Regions from separate parts of the Moritella sp. 28 genome, predicted to be linked through region 4. Evidence: predicted binding sites of a transcription regulator. Region 4 holds the regulator's gene; each other region holds the start of a gene.

Region 1 (3,220 bases), 1.4 Mb from region 4:
ATCGGATATATTTTTCACAGCGACATACAGCACTAATGCGATACTCAAAAAGATAAAGCCCAATAATAAAAATAAAGCATCGTTATCGTCATCAGGCCCCTCCATGGGTGCATCCATACTAGAAATAGTATCAATAATGAGTAGTGACTTGTCATAATACGGGATGATTACAGCCAAGCGTTCATCATTAGCGTTAGCGTTATCATATACATGCACGCCGCCCCAACCAATACCAATAGGTAAAGGTGGTGTATCATTATCCTGATCAATAACATCCAATAATTCATGTCGTTGGTGATATTTTAATACTTCTTTCGCGGATAACGTTTGAATTGAAAAACCCGTGAATTGGCTTAATAGATCCACTTCCATATCCCAGCGTTCACTACCTTCCTCAAAATTATCCAGTAAACGTGCAACAAAATTAGCATTGTATACAAATTCAGCATTGTTAAAATAATTGTAAATGATGATTACAAATAATACTATGCTACCAATGATTACGGTCGTAATACTGAGATACAGCTTAAAAAAAAGTGTATGACCCTTATTACGGTTTATTACTCGATTGAGATTAGTCAATATATTATTGTTTAACAAAAAGGTAGCCCTTACAGCGAATTGTTTTGATAATTTGATACGGTGCTACATCATCTTTTATCTTTTTACGTAAACTGGATAAGCGCATGTCGAGTGCTCTATCCAAGCCATCAAATTCAACCCCTTTTAATGCTTGATAACACTCATCACGGCTAACAATTGTTCCCGCTTGTTTTGCTAAATATTCCAACATTTCATATTCTGCACCGGTTAAGATAATCTCTTCATTATCACGGGTAACCAAACGCTTCAATGTATCTATCGTTAACGTACCAGTATGACTTAACGCATTATCATTTTTCTTACTTCTGCTTTCGCGGCGTAACAATGCTTCAATATGAGAGAGTAAAATATGCGGTCGTAACGGTTTATGCAGATAACCATCAGCGCCCGTATCCAACGCTGCAATCTCAGATATTTCTTCACTGCAAGCGGTAAGCATAATAATAGGCCCAGTATAAGTTTCACGACTTTGCTTACACACTTCAATACCGTTCATACCCGGCATCATAATATCCAATACCACCAGATCAGGTTGTAATCTGATGATATCGGCGAGTCCATCTGTACCATTATTGCTAAGTGATACTTTATATCCTTTAGTGCGTAAAAACATGTCGAGAAGACGACAAATCTCTAAATCATCTTCAACAATTAAAATGTGTTTTTTGCCATTTTCTAACATGTTCAAAGAAACCTTATGTCATTATAAATAAGTAAAATACAGGGATAAGAAAACACTTAAGCGCTAGGTAAGTTTAGTTCACTATCATTTAGTCTAATGGTATGAATATTGTAATTTTTCGGTATAACCCAAGTATAGCGATCAAATAATAACCCTAACAATACTGTAATACTAACGAATTTAGTTATATGAATGCCTTTACACTATGACGTATGAATAACAACGCAATCATATAAAACAAAACGTAAGCTTTCAGTCTCTAATTTGTCAGCTTTGTCAGCTTTGTCAGTAGTAATCAAGCAGCCAGTCAATATTTTTATAAACTACTGTGATTTTATCAGTGTTCCCCTACTTAATATCTATACAGACGGTATAATTACGCTAAAATACAATCCTAATGACCTTGGCTTTAAATCGTGCTTGCAGAAACAGCAAGCATGCTTCAGATAAGAGTAAACATGCTTTCAGATAAGAGTAAACAAGCTATTCGTGATGTTTATCAGAACATCCGCGATTCACTGCCTGACTTTGCAGTCCGTAAATCACAAAATATCCTTGTGGCTGAAATGGCAAAAACCCTCGCCGGTAATTTTGATAAAAATCGTCGTTTAATTATAGCCGAAGCAGGTACAGGAACAGGTAAATCATTAGCTTATTTGATTGCAGGGATCCCGCTCGCCACCGAAGCGAAAAAGACCCTCGTCATTTCAACAGCCACCATTGCACTACAAGAGCAGCTTTTGCACAAAGAACTGCCTTTCTTTCGCCGCCAATCAGGGCTTAAATTTGAGTTTGCCTTGGTGAAAGGTCGTCAGCGTTATTGCTGTGAACAAAAGCTTGCCATGCTTTCGCAAGCTGATGACCAAATAGAACTACTTGCTGACTTAGCCACAGTTCCTAAAAAACGCGATTTACAGCTTATCAAGCGCATGTTTACGGCCTACGCAGCAGGTAAATGGAAAGGCGATATCGACAGTTGGCCCACCCAGATCCCCGGCGATATTTGGCAATTAATTGTTTCAGACCGTCACAGTTGCAGTAAATCATTTAGCGCACACCGTAATTGCCCTTTTCATAAAGCACGTGAAGCCTTGGACCAATGTGACGTGCTCATTGTAAATCACGCCTTATTATTAGCTGATTTAGAGCTTGGTGGCGGCATTATTCTACCAAAACCAGAAGACTGTTATTACGTACTGGATGAAGCCCATCATTTACCACGCATTACCCGTGATTTCTCGTCAGCGCATGCTTCGGTACTCGGCGCAAAAGCCTGGTTACAAACCATGGCGGTATCAATGCGCCAACTCACGCAAACTATCGCGTCAAGCGAGATATCCGATCCGGTCACAAAACTGCTCAGTTCAATCAATACTATCAGTAAAGAACTCACCAAGGTCCACAGTTTAATGTCCGCTAACGATCGCCAATTTAGTGATGATTCTTGGCGCTTTGCTGATGGCGAACTACCAGAATCGTTAGCAGAACTGGCAGCAAACATGAATCATGAAACCAAACGTGGCGTTAGCCAAACAGCAAAAATTGTTGATATTCTTGCCGAACAAGTAAAACAAGATCAGTTGCCACAAGTTAAAGCAAATAAACTCATTGCCGAAGTGGGTTTTTACCTGCAACGCATCGAGAATCTGCATCAAGTGTGGAACATGTTGATTAAAGAAACAAAAGGCACACCACTGGCAAAATGGGTAGAGAAAAGTGGCACTCGCCAAGACGACCATATCTTTGCAGCTAGCTTGATTGATGTTGACAGTAAACTAGAACACATGTTGTGGTCGCAATGTGGCGCTGCGATCTTGACCTCAGCAACATTAACCTCACTCGGCAACTTTAATTATTTCCGCCGCCAAGTCGGCTTATTAAATGATGAATCAACGCAGCACCTGCAACTCGACTCACCGTTTGAGTTTGAACAAG
Region 2 (3,220 bases), 1.7 Mb from region 4:
TGCTCAAAGCCTACAGATTTTAAGCTATCTTCATCTGAGTCTATTTTCCAGCGAACAATCGAGCAGCCTGTTAATAATGAAAAACATATGTAAATAATGAATAATTTTAGCTTGTTGGAAATCATATCGTTTGGCCGATTGCAGAGGGAATATAAAACAATACCTTAGATTGGAGGTAAATAAAATAACATTAATTTAACTTAGTGCTATCAAAAATAATAATATTTAAGTGGTCGGTAGGAAAGAGTAGACGGCGATTAGAATGAATGAATGGCAGAAATCAAAAAGCATACCAGCCATTTAATGTTGGCATGCTTTTTAATAAACTGTTATTAACGCTTTTTTTTCGCTTGTTTCTGTAATGCCATATCAAATTCGTCAGGGAACATAATAAGACCTTCGTCATCAAGATTTGGGAAGATAACGATAGCTAGGTCATCATCCATTAAACCCGATGTCCAACGGCTTTGCCATTTAGCTAATGAAATAGATTCTGTTTTACAGTTTTCCCATTCACCAGTCGCCCAAGATTGTGCAAACTCTGCGTTAGGCCATACTGGCACACAATCTTCGTCATCGTTATTTAGCATTACACAACCGTGTTCATCCGTTAAGATCCAGATTTTACGTTCGCTTGTTACTTCTTTTAATAAATAGCTAAGGCGTTTTTCTTCATCGTAAGCTTGAATTGTTGCTATTTGGTTCTCGTCGAGCGTGTTTGACATGTAATCTGTTCCTAATTTTTACTAATATGACGGTAATAGTCATCACCAACATGTAATTGTTTATTAACCAAAGATGAGCTGCCAAATACTTGGCTTACTTTTCTTGTGGTATTCTTTTCTTAAGCTATCAACGTCTTCTAATTTAGCTTTCGCAACGGCGAGATTTTCGTCTGTTATATCGGATTGTTGAATGCTATTCAGTATTGATTCTACTTTATCTAAACCTTGATTTGACATCTCTGCACGGTCAGGTGAAAAGTTATAGCTCTGTGCTACGGCAAGCATTTTACTCATTTCATCAATGCGAGTAGAAAACTCATCAGCAGATGTTGTTTTCATTGCTTGAGTATACGCTAATCTCATTTGTTTCATGGTAACTTTAAGATCGATACTGTCTATTTCGGCACTGTTGACCAATGTAGAAAATAATAAGCTGATGATAAGGCTTAGCTGAGCAAAACGATTCTTCATGATTTATATCCATAGATAATGATTAAATGCTGCTGTTAATAACACCTAGCGTATAATTACGAGTGTAATAACAGTCAGGTTTGTATGGGGGATTAACCGCGATACATATTTTCGAATGATTTAATTGAGAAACCACGCAGAATTTGGTCACCAATTTTAAGTGTTGGTACGCCTCGGCCACCAATAGCGGCTAATTCTTTACTGCCACGTGGTTCATTTACGCTGCATAAACGGTAAGGTATTTTCTTTTCATCTAGGTAGCGCTTTGCCGTATCGCAATTTGGACACTTCTTTTGCGTATATAATACGACTCTTTTCATTTTAGCCCCACAAGGTTGATTATAAAAAGGCGCATTATACCAAGCTAACACTGATTCACAATGTATCAATATGAGCAAATGATTTGAAATACACTTCTTTACAACATGATGGAATAATAAGGCGATGATGTGCGGTTTTAACTGTTTAATTTATACGCGTTATTTTAATGGAGTATGGATAAGGTAGTGGGTTTAGGTTTCAAGCTTAGGTGCAGGTATACTGTAATTATAAACATGATAATTGAAGATAATAAAGTATGAGTATTATTCTTGGCATAGATCCGGGCTCCCGGATCACTGGATACGGTGTGATCCAACATATACACGGTAAGTTCCAATATTTAGGCAGTGGTTGTATTCGTACATCAGGTGATACATTACCTGAGCGCTTAAAGCAGATCCATGCGGGAGTCAGTGAAATTATCATTCAATTTCAACCAGATAAATTTGCTATTGAAGATGTGTTCATGGGTAAAAATGCGGCCTCAGCATTAAAGTTGGGCCAAGCCCGTGGCGCAGCTATTGTCGCTGCGGTGTCGAATGACTTAGAAGTCGGGGAATATACTGCCCGTCAGATCAAACAAGCGGTAGTGGGTAACGGTGGTGCTGATAAAGAACAAGTACAGCAAATGGTTGTCAATCTACTTAAACTGCCAGGCACGCCACAAGCCGATGCTGCTGATGGGCTCGCTGTCGCATTATGTCATGCCCAGAGTTTACGCACCTTGATTAATATGGCTGGTAAAGTCAAAGGTACAGCCCGCGGACGTTATAATTAACCTATTAAGTGAACCGAAATAATAAATGATCTGGATATTTAACCAGTATTTTATTATCCTTGTGAACATTATATTTTAAAAAAAATGTTGGAAAATAATTGTGATTGGACGTTTACGTGGCACTCTATTAGAAAAGCAACCACCAGAAATTTTACTTGAAGTGAATGGGGTCGGTTATGAAGTTCAACTGCCGATGAGCTGCTTTTATGAGCTTGGCGATGTTGATAACGAAGTGATCGTTTACACTCACTTTGTGGTTCGAGAAGATGCTCAATTACTCTACGGCTTTAATAATAAAATGGAACGCTTGATGTTCCGAGAGTTAATTAAAGTGAATGGTGTTGGCCCTAAGCTGGCGTTGGCTATCTTATCGGGTATGACAGCAAATCAATTTGCACACTGTGTTGAACATGATGATATTAACAGTCTAATTAAATTACCGGGTGTGGGTAAAAAGACTGCGGAACGTTTATTGGTCGAAATGCGTGACCGTCTAAAAAACTGGGTGACTCAAGATTTGTTTACCCCTGAAGCAGATAAAGCACAATTACAAGGTTATGGTAATACGTCATCGAATGCGATTGAAGAAGCGGAAGACGCCTTGATTGGTTTAGGGTATAAACCTGCGCAAGTAGCGAAGATGATCAAGCAAGTTGCACAGCCAAGTATGAGTTGTGAAGATATCATTCGTTTGTCATTGCGTGCAACCTTACAGAATTAATTTAGGAAGTTACTTTAGTGATTGAAGCTGATCGATTAATTTCTAGCGGTACCGTCCGTGAAGAAGAAGTGATAGACCGTGCTATCCGACCAAAAATGTTGTTAGATTACCAAGGCCAGGACCATGTACGTAATCAAATGGAAATTTTTATTGAAGCCAGTAAACGTCGTGATGATGCACTGGACCATTTATTAATTTTCGGTC
Region 3 (3,220 bases), 350 kb from region 4:
TATCAAGACGGTAAATTTAACGATAGCGGACTTAATTCAGCCCGTTCGACAGGTGATGATGCCGTCTATGGTATCGACGGTTTTGTCTTGCAAGTATCGGCTAAATTCTAAGTTTTTATATTTATCATATAAATAGTAATGTCATATTAAGCGCCAATATTTAGACTCGTTACATTAATGTATGTTAAAAGCACCTTTCATAAGGTGCTTTTGTTATTATTAAACCGTAAAATAGCATATTCACTTTCTTAGATAGACAACAATGAATACTTATCAGCTACATCGCTACCTTGGCTATTTATTAATTCTGCCGGTAACACTATGGGCCTTCACTGGTGCGTTTTTTTTAATTAAGCCTGGTTATAAAGATGCCTACGAACAATTGCAAATAACTCGCTATCCGTTGTCCTCTATTTTACAACTTTCTCCTGAACCAGAGTGGCAAGCAGTAGCAATAAACCAAACAATCTTAGGTCGTCATTACCGTGTTCAAATAGAGAATAAATGGCAGCATATTAATCCACTCAATAACCAAGTGCTGTCAGAACCAAATGCAAAAAATATAATAAGTTTATTACAAGATGCTGTGAAACATAATCCACAACGCTATGGTTTGGTTTTGAACTACAAAGATGGTATCGCTGTTACGGATACCGACGTAAAACTGATGTTTGATTGGTCGCGCTTAAACCTACACCAACAAGGTGCGGACAGTCGTATTTTTAACACTATGTATGATATTCATTACCTACGCTGGACAGGCAACAAAACGTTTGATCAGTGGTTTGGGTATATCGGCTTAGGATTATTGGTATTGATGGCGCTAACTGGTATTGTCATGATCAAGAAATCATCGATAACTATAAAATAATAAAGGCAGGTATGTAAGCCATACCTGCCTTTATTTCTATTAATATCTGTTCAATTAACGCGAATCAATAAATACTAAAATCAAAGATTACACGTTAACTAATATCAGAATTAAAATTCGTTTTCAGCTTCAGGAGCCTTAACTTCAACTTCAGCTTCATTACCAAGTAGATTTGCACGGATCATACTGTCAATTTCAACTGCAATCTTTGGGTTGTCAATAAGGAATTGTGTTGATTTAGCTTTACCTTGACCAATCTTATCACCCTTGTATGAATACCAAGCGCCTGCTTTTTCGATTAGTTTTTCTTTAACACCTAGATCAATTAACTCACCATTACGGTTAAAGCCTTTACCGTATAATATTTGGAATTCAGCTTGTCTAAATGGTGCTGCAATTTTATTCTTCACAACTTTAACACGTGTTTCATTACCCGTGATCTCGTCGCCATCTTTTACTGAACCAATACGACGGATATCTAAACGTACTGACGCGTAGAATTTAAGTGCATTACCGCCTGTAGTCGTTTCAGGTGAACCAAACATAACACCAATCTTCATACGAATTTGGTTAATGAAGATACACATGGTGTTAGTCGTTTTTAAATTACCCGTTAATTTACGCATCGCTTGCGATAACATACGTGCCTGCAGACCCATGTGGCTATCGCCCATATCGCCTTCAATTTCAGCTTTCGGAGTTAGTGCTGCTACAGAATCGACTACGATAATATCAACAGCGCCAGAACGTGCGAGCATGTCACATATTTCTAATGCTTGCTCACCAGTATCTGGTTGAGAGACTAATAGTTCATTAATATCAACGCCAAGTTTACCTGCATAAATAGGGTCAAGTGCATGCTCTGCATCAATAAAGGCACAGATTTTACCTTCTCGTTGTGCTGACGCGATAACTTCTAGCGTTAACGTCGTTTTACCACTTGATTCAGGACCGTAAATTTCTACGATACGCCCCATCGGTAAACCACCAGCTCCCAACGCAATATCAAGAGAAAGTGAACCTGTAGAAACAGTTTCTACGTCCATGGTACGGTTATCACCTAGCTTCATGATAGAACCTTTACCAAATTGTTTTTCAATTTGTCCAAGTGCTGCAGCTAAGGCTTTTTCTTTATTCGCGTCCATTTTATTCCCCTGAGGCATAATCGAGTATTTAATTTATAGGCATAAGTATACTGTTCGTTCATACAGTATCAAGTAATAAACGAATATTTTTTTTAATTATTATTAGTGGCTCATACTTACGTACAAAAAATACAGTCGCCACCGTGCTTTAGCATTGTTATTATAGCTGCAACTATTATTTTTAAACCGAGCCGCTATGCAACCTAACTTTCTTGCACCTCAAGACTTAACCAATCACACCCCTATGATGCAGCAATTCTTTAAGTTAAAAGCTGAGCAACCAGAGATCTTACTCTTTTATCGCATGGGCGATTTTTATGAGTTATTTTATGATGATGCCAAAAAAGCGTCGCAATTATTAGGTATATCTCTGACCAAGCGTGGTAAGTCAAATGGTAATCCTATCCCAATGGCTGGTATCCCTTACCATTCATTGGAAGGTTATTTAGCAAAGCTAGTACGTAGTGGTGAATCGGTAGCGATCTGTGAACAAATTGGTGATCCTGCGACATCCAAAGGCCCTGTTGAACGTAAAGTGGTTCGTATTGTGACACCAGGCACTGTCAGTGACGAAGCCTTACTCACCGAGAAAAATGACAATTTATTAGCAGCATTATTCCATGATGGCATTACTTTTGGTTATGCGACGTTAGATATGGGCAGCGGCCGTTTCCTGATCAATCAATTTACGTCAGAAGAAACACTACTGGCAGAACTGCAACGTACCGACCCTGCAGAGCTATTGTATTGCGAATCATTTGAATCAATGCAACACATCAACCAACTTAAAGGCTTACGTCGCCGCCCTGAATGGGAGTTTGATTTACAAACTGGTCGCAACGTCTTATGCCAACAGTTTGGCACTAAAGATCTGATTGGTTTTGGGGTTGAAAACTCACCAGTAGCGTTATGTGCTGCAGGGTGTTTGATGCAGTATGTGAAAGAAACCCAACGTACCGCACTTCCACATATTCGAGCGATCAAACTTGAACAAACCGAACAAATGGTCGTCATGGATGCAGCAACTCGCCGTAACCTAGAACTGACCCAAAACCTATCTGGTGGTTTTGATAATACCCTTGCAGAAGTACTTGATCATACTTCAACACCAATGGGCAGCCGACTATTAAAACGTTGGTTACACCAGCCAATTCGTGACAGCTTGGTATTGCAACAACGCCAATCAAGTATTCAATCCTTACTT
Region 4 (3,220 bases):
TTTCTTATGAGCCCCTGATAACTCTTTTACGTAGGTACTCACTTCCATCACATGATCGTAGCCTAGATATACCGGCACTAATGTAATAGGTCGGCTTTGTTCTCTTAACATCGCTTGTAATGTCATGTTAAGCATACCGGTTTTTGGTGGTAATAAACGTCCGGTACGGCTTCGGCCACCCTCAGTAAAGAATTCAACGGAATATCCTTTTGAGAATAATAAGCTTAGGTACTCTCTGAATACGGTTGCATAAAGTTTATTGCCTTTAAACGTACGACGTAAAAAGAATGCGCCGCCACGACGGAACATAGGGCCAGCAGGGAAGAAGTTAAGATTTATACCGGCGGCAATGTGTGGTGGGATCAAACCTTCATTGTAAATAACATAAGAAATAAGTAAGTAATCCATGTGGCTACGATGACAAGGCATAAATACAATTTCATGACCGTCGGCGGCAAGTTTACGCACTTGTTCGGCGTTATTAACTTTGATACCGCTGTAGATCTTATTCCATAACCAGCTCATAAAATTACTGGTGTTTTTTACGAGTTTATACGAAAAATCACTGGCAATTTCATCGATGTAATCATTGGCTCGCTTTTCCGCTTTTGTTGCTGAAATATTATGCTCAGCGATCTCAACTTGAATGGCTTTTTTAACTTCTGGATTACGCAGTAGTTGTTCAACAAGTTGGTAGCGGTTAGGTAGTTTAGGGCCTGATGCGGCTAATTTTTGACGACTGAAATGGATCTTAGCAACACGAATTAATTTCTGTACGATTTTTTCATCGGTGCCGTGCTGATCGGCCATGAAACGCAGTGATACCGGTTTGTTAAAACGAACCAAGTTATCTTTACGGTTAAGACCCACAATGATTGTTTTACGTAAACGGCTTGGTGAAATACTGTTTGCTAATGATAGTAGTGGTATTTGACCTTCTTTACCGGGTGCGCGTCCCCAAAACAATGCGACTGGCATCAATTGAATATCAAGGGCTTTATCATCTTTATGTAAGCGTAATAGCTGTTGGAATTCGTCAAAAAATACGTCAGTATCTTTTACTCGGCCGAAGAGGGGCGCTGGATTATCTAAGCAAACATAACTGGGAATGATGACCCCGTTCACTTTTATTGGTGTAAGGGGGTCGGGTAAGCCTCGTTCTTTACAAGCTCGCTGTAATGCCACGAGATCGGTCATCGATTTAGTTTTTAAAGCATAAACAATAGGACGTGTTAAATCTAGATTTAACGCATCAACGGGGTTATCTGGTACGTACTGAGATTTAACTAAGCCGTTAACGAAACTTCGACTTAACATTGACGGTGTTTGTTGCATAGGTGTTATCATTCTGTTGTATAAAGTGCGAGAGTGCTTGCTCCAATAATATCAGATGTGTAGCCATAAATCTGTGTTTCAGCGCCAGCAAACGATTAATTCATTATTATCCAGATATACTCAAGGCATATATTGCAAACTTGACAATACTGTATATAATTACAAGAAACTGTATATAAAACCAGTTAGGGTTCATGATGAAAGCATTGACACAAAGACAAGCAGAAGTATTTGAATTAGTTAAACAACATATTAAAAATACTGGTATGCCACCGACCCGAGCTGAAATTGCTAAGGAACTTGGTTTCCGTTCACCTAATGCTGCGGAAGAGCATTTAAAGGCATTAGCACGAAAGGGCCATATCGAAATTCTTGCGGGTACTTCTCGTGGTATTCGTTTGTTGGTTGATGCTGAGCAAGCCAGTAATGACAGTGGTTTACCTTTAATTGGGCAGGTTGCCGCCGGTGAGCCAATTTTAGCGCAAGAACATATTGAAGCACACTATAATGTTGACCCTTCAATGTTTACACCAACGGCAGATTTTTTACTGCGTGTACGTGGCGAAAGTATGCGTAATATTGGGATTATGGATGGCGATTTATTAGCTGTACATAAAACTAAAAATATCAGTAAAGGCCAAGTTGTTGTTGCGCGCGTTGACGATGAAGTAACTGTTAAGCGCTTTGAACAGCAGGGCTGTGAAATCTTACTGCACCCTGAGAATGATGAAATGAGCACAATTCGTGTTGATTTAAATTTCCAACATTTTGATATTGAAGGTGTCGCTGTCGGTATTATTCGTAATACCGATTGGATGTAATCACACCTTCTTACGCCATCGAGCCTGAAGATAGATAGTAAATAATCCTATTGCTGACTATCTATCTTTATATTTCTTTTTTCATTTCTTATCCCCTATCTTTAAATTTAGAAATCGTTTTCAAATCTTGCTTTAACATCACAGTTCTGATCATCTTCTACCTATTAATTTTTTCTTTTCCTATACTCAACATGAGATATAAAAATAAATATTTAATTTGTTTGTCGGTACGCTGGTACAAATATAGGATTAGTTTATGGAACAATACGTTATTGCTATGACGTTGGATGATAAGATCGATGTTTCATCGATTTCCACTCTTAAAGTTATACTTGATCAGCTCCCCATTAAAGCGTCATCTCAAGTACTTGATGCGCGTAATGTGACTCACATAGACAGTGCCACTTGCCAATTATTTTATGCTTATTCTCAACATTTAATTACACATAATACGACCCTCATTTTTTTATCTCCATCGGATAAATTTACGACTGTTGTTCAAGCTCTGGGGTTCGACGTATATTTTAATTACGCATTAGTATGAGGTTTTCTCATGAAACGAATATTAGCTGTAGATGACTCGGTATCCATTCGTGAAATGGTTCAATTTACCCTAAAGCAGGCTGGTTATCACGTCGATGCCGCCGTTGATGGTGTGGATGGATTAGAAAAAGCTAAAATGGGGAATTTTGATCTTATTATTTCTGATATTAATATGCCTCGGATGGACGGTATTAGCTTAATTAGCCAACTGCGTAATGAGCGAGCGTATAAATTTACGCCTATCTTAATGTTAACCACAGAATCGGGTAGTGATAAAAAGATGGCTGGTAAATCTGCTGGTGCGACTGGGTGGATCGTTAAACCTTTTAATCCTGAAAAACTCATTGCTACCGTGCAAAAAGTATTGAGGTAAGCATGGATATCGATCTCAAACAATTTCAACAGGTATTTATTGAAGAATGTGTCGAAGGGTTAGAAGTGATGGAAACTGAATTGCTAAAGCTAACGCCTGGTGCAGTTGATAGCGAAGTGATTAATACGATTTTTCGGGTTGCTCATTC

The links. The regulator LexA, encoded in region 4, represses DNA repair genes until DNA is damaged. The targets are predictions, from matches to a motif close to TACTGTATNNNNATACAGTA.
Region 1: a site for LexA is predicted at 1,635-1,654, ahead of dinG (ATP-dependent DNA helicase DinG). Genes of this name have one in related genera too.
Region 2: a site for LexA is predicted at 1,735-1,754, ahead of ruvC (crossover junction endodeoxyribonuclease RuvC). Genes of this name have one in related genera too.
Region 3: a site for LexA is predicted at 2,065-2,084, ahead of recA (recombinase RecA). Genes of this name have one in related genera too.

The regions. Positions count from the first base shown of each region.
Region 1 is NZ_CP056121.1:3,481,102-3,484,321, forward strand. It holds gene HWV02_RS15375 (ATP-binding protein) at 1-600, opposite strand, end outside; gene HWV02_RS15380 (response regulator transcription factor) at 587-1,285, opposite strand; gene dinG (ATP-dependent DNA helicase DinG) at 1,744-3,220, shown strand, end outside.
Region 2 is NZ_CP056121.1:1,455,094-1,458,313, forward strand. It holds gene HWV02_RS06510 (DUF2750 domain-containing protein) at 333-725, opposite strand; gene HWV02_RS06515 (cytochrome b562) at 789-1,196, opposite strand; gene HWV02_RS06520 (glutaredoxin family protein) at 1,289-1,516, opposite strand; gene ruvC (crossover junction endodeoxyribonuclease RuvC) at 1,774-2,295, shown strand; gene ruvA (Holliday junction branch migration protein RuvA) at 2,396-3,016, shown strand; gene ruvB (Holliday junction branch migration DNA helicase RuvB) at 3,034-3,220, shown strand, end outside.
Region 3 is NZ_CP056121.1:4,546,478-4,549,697, forward strand. It holds gene traF (conjugal transfer protein TraF) at 1-111, shown strand, start outside; gene HWV02_RS20220 (PepSY domain-containing protein) at 263-871, shown strand; gene recA (recombinase RecA) at 982-2,034, opposite strand; gene mutS (DNA mismatch repair protein MutS) at 2,213-3,220, shown strand, end outside.
Region 4 is NZ_CP056121.1:4,894,260-4,897,479, reverse strand. It holds gene plsB (glycerol-3-phosphate 1-O-acyltransferase PlsB) at 1-1,335, opposite strand, end outside; gene lexA (transcriptional repressor LexA) at 1,533-2,156, shown strand; gene HWV02_RS21755 (STAS domain-containing protein) at 2,413-2,700, shown strand; gene HWV02_RS21750 (response regulator) at 2,710-3,072, shown strand; gene HWV02_RS21745 (chemotaxis protein CheA) at 3,075-3,220, shown strand, end outside.